DNA from 2 places in the Agrobacterium sp. O3.4 genome. Region 1 is predicted to be linked to the other one. Evidence: riboswitches for the same ligand, from Rfam matches in the RefSeq annotation. Region 1 holds a riboswitch; the other holds the start of a gene.

What was found. A riboswitch is a leader RNA that binds a small molecule or an ion and turns the genes downstream of it on or off. The one in region 1 is predicted to bind glycine.
Region 2: it holds a riboswitch for glycine, as region 1 does, so the genes downstream of both, M0412_RS25810 (D-amino acid dehydrogenase) here and M0412_RS05510 (LysR family transcriptional regulator) in region 1, are expected to answer to the same signal.

The regions. Positions count from the first base shown of each region.
Region 1 is NZ_JALPZP010000001.1:1,144,218-1,146,619, forward strand. Features, by position in the region: gene M0412_RS05505 (L,D-transpeptidase) at 1-629, shown strand, start outside; glycine riboswitch at 801-894, shown strand; gene M0412_RS05510 (LysR family transcriptional regulator) at 1,345-2,196, shown strand; gene M0412_RS05515 (penicillin-binding protein 2) at 2,354-2,402, shown strand, end outside.
Region 2 is NZ_JALPZP010000011.1:25,143-27,544, forward strand. Features, by position in the region: gene M0412_RS25805 (D-2-hydroxyacid dehydrogenase) at 1-733, opposite strand, end outside; glycine riboswitch at 848-936, shown strand; gene M0412_RS25810 (D-amino acid dehydrogenase) at 1,062-2,312, shown strand.

The sequences.
Region 1 (2,402 bases):
CCCTGCCCGAACATAAAAATGAGACGACGACAGCCGCAAAAACATCGAAGGACAACGGGCCAAAGCCTGCGGGTACCGGTTTTGCTTACGACGAGATTTATGCTGCGCTTACGGATGGTGGCTTTGACGTTCCAGCTGTCAATTACCGCGCCATCGACCCACAATATCTCCGACAGGAGGTTGAATACATCACCGCAGAGCCCGCCTATTCAATTGTCGTAGATACAAATGAGAGGTTCCTCTACTGGGTTCTCCCCCGTGGCCGAGCCATACGTTACGGCGTAGGGCTTGGAACTCAGGGCCGATCATGGAAAGGGCGCGCTGTCGTTCAATGGAAGCAGAAATGGCCAAGATGGAAGGCGCCGGAGGATATGATCGCCCGTAATCCTGAACTCAAGCCATACGGTGTTGAAGCAGGCGGAATGGCCCCCGGCCCCCGGAATCCTCTGGGTGCGCGCGCCATGTACATTTTCCAGAACGGCAAGGATACGCTCTATCGTATTCATGGATCACCGAGCTGGAGAACCATAGGTAAAAATTCGTCCTCGGGTTGCGTCAGGATGCTGATGCAGGATGCGATCGATCTTTATGACCGAGTGAAGGGAAAAACGCCGCTTTTGGTCATCTGATAGCGTCAATTTGAGCGCGCAGTGACTAAGAATAACCGCTGCGGGTCAAATTTACGCCATAAACGGCACCATATTTCGCGTCGTTCGGTTTAGCGGATCTAGGGCCTTTCGGTCTTGGAAACGCCAGATCACAGCGCTCCAAACCTCGCGACAGAGGCATGGGGCAACACATATCGAGCAGCGGGAGAGACCGATATCTCCCGACATCGGCGCCGACGGAGCAACCACCCCGGAAACTCTCAGGCAAAAGGACCGCTGCAAGATCATACAAACTCTGAAAAGCGAGCTGATGCTCGCGCCGATGGTGTAAGTTCGCCGAAACAAGGTGAGCGAATCTCTCAGGCCAATGACAGAGGGGGTGCCAAAAGCCCAGGAAAAGGGCAAGGAGCACCTATGGCTGGAAGTCACCCTTCCCTATCGACAGTCGATTGCGTTGACGCAGTTTCAAGATCATTTTCAGTGTCGATGACGGCAATTGCATTTGCTGCATACGGCCTTGACAGGCGTGGCGCATTCCGGCGCGCCGTCGCTCGTGTCAGCCGGCTTCAGCTGAGGCATTTCACCCCGGTCCCCTTCAAAATTTGAACAGCTCCACGCGGTTTTACCGGGCAACGGCGCTCGACAGGTGTGGTGCAAACACCTCGCGACCTGCCTTCTCGCGGTGAGACCGCTATGCGGTTCTCGTACGAACACTACCTAATTCAGGAAATTTAAAATGGTCGATTGGGAAGATTTGCGATTTTTCTCCGCCTTCGCTCACCACGGCTCCATCACGGCAACCGCCAAGGCGCTACGCGTCGATCATACGACTGTCAGTCGGCGCATCACATCGCTGGAAACCTCGCTTTCGGTGAAGCTCGTGGATCGCAGGCCACGATCATATGTACTGACCGATATGGGCCGCGACGTCGCGAACTTCGCCGAGGAAATGAGCAGGTCTGCATTTGCTCTGAGCCGTTGCGCTGGTTCCGGCCAGAACGGTATCGAAGGTGATATCGTGGTATCCGCCCCGCCATCGCTGCTCTACAGCTTCATTGCACCGCAAATCTCCACGCTGCAATCTCAGCATCCTGACGTAAGGCTCCGTCTTGTCGGCACCATGGAGGCCATGTCCCTCTCCAAGGGAGAAGCGGATATTGCCATCAGCCTCAAGCGGCCGAGCGAAGCCACACTGGTTGCGCGCCGCCTTGGACAATTGTCCTATTTCCTCTATGCCGATCCTGCCTACCCGACGAGAAATGGCCCCCCTCTTTACATCAGTTACGACGATACCATGCGGGAGTCGGATCACTATCGCTGGCTTGATGACAGGCTTTCGGCCGACGAGGTTTTCATGTGCAGCAACGATCTGCGCATACAGGCTGCCGCCGCCGCGGGCGGGTGTGGAGTGGCACTGCTGCCCGCCTACCTCGCCGCCGAACATGGTCTTGTGAGATTCGATCCACTCGATCCAGGCATCAGGATCGACGTATGGCTGGTGATCCACGAAGACGTGCGCGACACGCCACGCATACGTGTTGCCATGGACTTCATAAGTGAAAGCCTCAAGCCCTTGTGGCGTTCCTGATTATGCGCAGATCGAGCCTGCGCCATTGCCGAATTTTCCGGGATTTGGCGCGGTGTAAAATGCCGCGTGACAGGGTCTGTCCTGCACGCGTGCAGTGACCGGTTGGACCCGCCCGCCTTCCCACCCTATTCCCGACGCGTGAGCGTGGAGTATTTTCATGTCTTTGATTGCTCGTTACAGGAAAGGTACCATTGGATACCTTGTTC
Region 2 (2,402 bases), on a different contig from region 1:
CCGTATCGACGAGAGGACCTCGCGCGATGTTGAACAAAGACGCGCCTGGTTTCATCAGGGCCAGTTGCTTTTCACCGATGAGCCCCTTGGTCGAGGCAGTGAGAGGGCAGCTGACGACAAGGCAGTCGGCCAGGGTAAGCGCCTGGTCAAGATCTGCGACGGTGAATACCTCATCGGCCGATGGACTGGTCTTACCTGAACGGGTGACTGCTACAATCCGCGGGCCGAACGGGCGCAAACGGTCCGCAATCGCGGTGCCGAGCGCTCCAAAACCTACGAAGACTATGGTCTTCGTATCGATCCCCGTCGCGAGGCGATTGTCCCAGCGATGGAGCCGCTGATTTTGAATGTGTCGCGGCACGCCCTCGCACAACATGAGAACGGTCATTAAGCCGAAAGCGCCGCCCTTCTTCGCGTGTACGCCGCTGCTGTTTGTCAGGACCGCTCCGTTCGGAAGCCAGTCGAGCGGCATATACTTCTCGACGCCAGCACTTGTGCAATGAACCACACGCAGGCGCTTGCCGTGGACTTTGAGGCGCGCGGTATCGAATCCGGAGCCGACGAAATAGTCTGCGGCTTCTAGCGCCTGGTAGTCGGGAAATTGAGCGTTGAATGATCGCACTTCTGCAAATCCCGCTACCGCTCCTAAAGCCTTGAGAACAGCGGGTTCCGAGACGAAGTAGGGGGACCCGGGCGGCACGGCGTTTTCCACGTATACGGAAAAATCACGCATAATCAATCCTTTAAGGTTATTTGTTATGTAGATGCAATTTGTGTGCCAATTTAATAATTTCCGATACGAAGGACTTGCGCAAGATCCAAACATGTGAGTACCCTAAGGGTGTTCGAAGGCCGTGCAGGAGAGATGGCACCGACGCCACGCCGAAGGAGCAACCCCCCAGGAAACTCTCAGGCAACCAAGACTGCACAGTTTGAACGATCTGGAGAGAGGCGCTCGCGTCCACCGAAGGGGACCCCCGTGGGGAAAAGCTCTCAGGTAAAAAGACAGATTGGGGGCTATGGGGCTGGCGAAGCCCCGGCACCAACTGTTGGAGACAAAAGTGCCCCATATCGCTGTATTAGGCGCCGGTATTACCGGCGTGACAACTGCTTACGCGCTTTCACGCCGCGGTTTCGACGTTACCGTTATCGACCGCAATCGTTATCCCGCGATGGAGACCTCGTTTGCCAATGGCGGACAGCTTTCTGCAAGCAATGCTGAGGTCTGGAATCATTGGTCTACGGTCTTGAAAGGCATCAAATGGATGCTCAAAAGCGACGCGCCGCTTCTCATGAACCCTACCCCGAGCTGGCACAAATATTCCTGGATGGGGGAATTTGTGGGGGGCATAGGCGGATATCGCACCAATACGATCGAGACTACGCGGCTCGCAATCGCTGCGCGTCAGCACATGTTCGAAATAGCCGATCGCGAGAAGATTGAGTTCGACCTCGAAAAGCGGGGCATCCTCCATGTCTACTATGACAAACCGAGCTTTGATTATGCCGGCAAGGTGAACGCGATGCTGACCGAGGGCGGCCTGGACCGGAGATCCGTATCGCAAGAGGAAATCAAGGCGATCGAACCCGCGTTGGTCGGTAATTTCTACGGCGGCTTCTTTACGCCGTCGGATTCCACAGGAGACATCCACAAATTCACGCGCGGCCTTGCCAAGGCATGTATGAAACGCGGCGTGAATTTCCTTTTCGACACGGAAATCCAACGGGTAGAATCCGGAGAAAGCACGACTGTTTACTGGAAGCCTGCCGAAAACCCTGGAAGCTCAAGCAACGTCCTGACGGCTGACGGCGTGGTTGTATGTGCTGGCGTCGGCAGCAGGAAAATCGCTGGGATGCTCGGCGATCGAATAAATGTCTATCCGGTAAAAGGCTACTCGATCACGGTTCATCTCGATGACGAGCGAAGCCAGAACGGCGCTCCCTGGGTCAGCCTACTCGACGACCGGGCAAAGATCGTCACGAGCCGTCTTGGAAACGACCGGTTCCGAGTCGCCGGTACGGCGGAGTTCAACGGTATCAATCGCGATATTAGACATGATCGCATCAAACCCTTGGTAGATTGGGTGCGCACGCTCTTTCCAGAGGCCTCGACATCCCGCGTCGTGCCTTGGGCGGGCCTTCGCCCCATGATGCCGAACATGATGCCACGGATAAAAAAGGGCTGCCGTCCCAACGTTTTCTACAACACCGGACACGGTCATCTTGGTTGGACGCTGTCAGCGGCGACGGCGGAACTCGTTGCGGAATTGGTTCAGCAGACGCCGACCTCCAGCGGTCGCAGGACAGCTTGAACAAACCGGGGCCTGGCGTATGTCGGGCCCCGTTATTTCGTCCGTAAGACTGTCTCAAGACTAAGCGCTCTCAATATTGAAACTCAAACC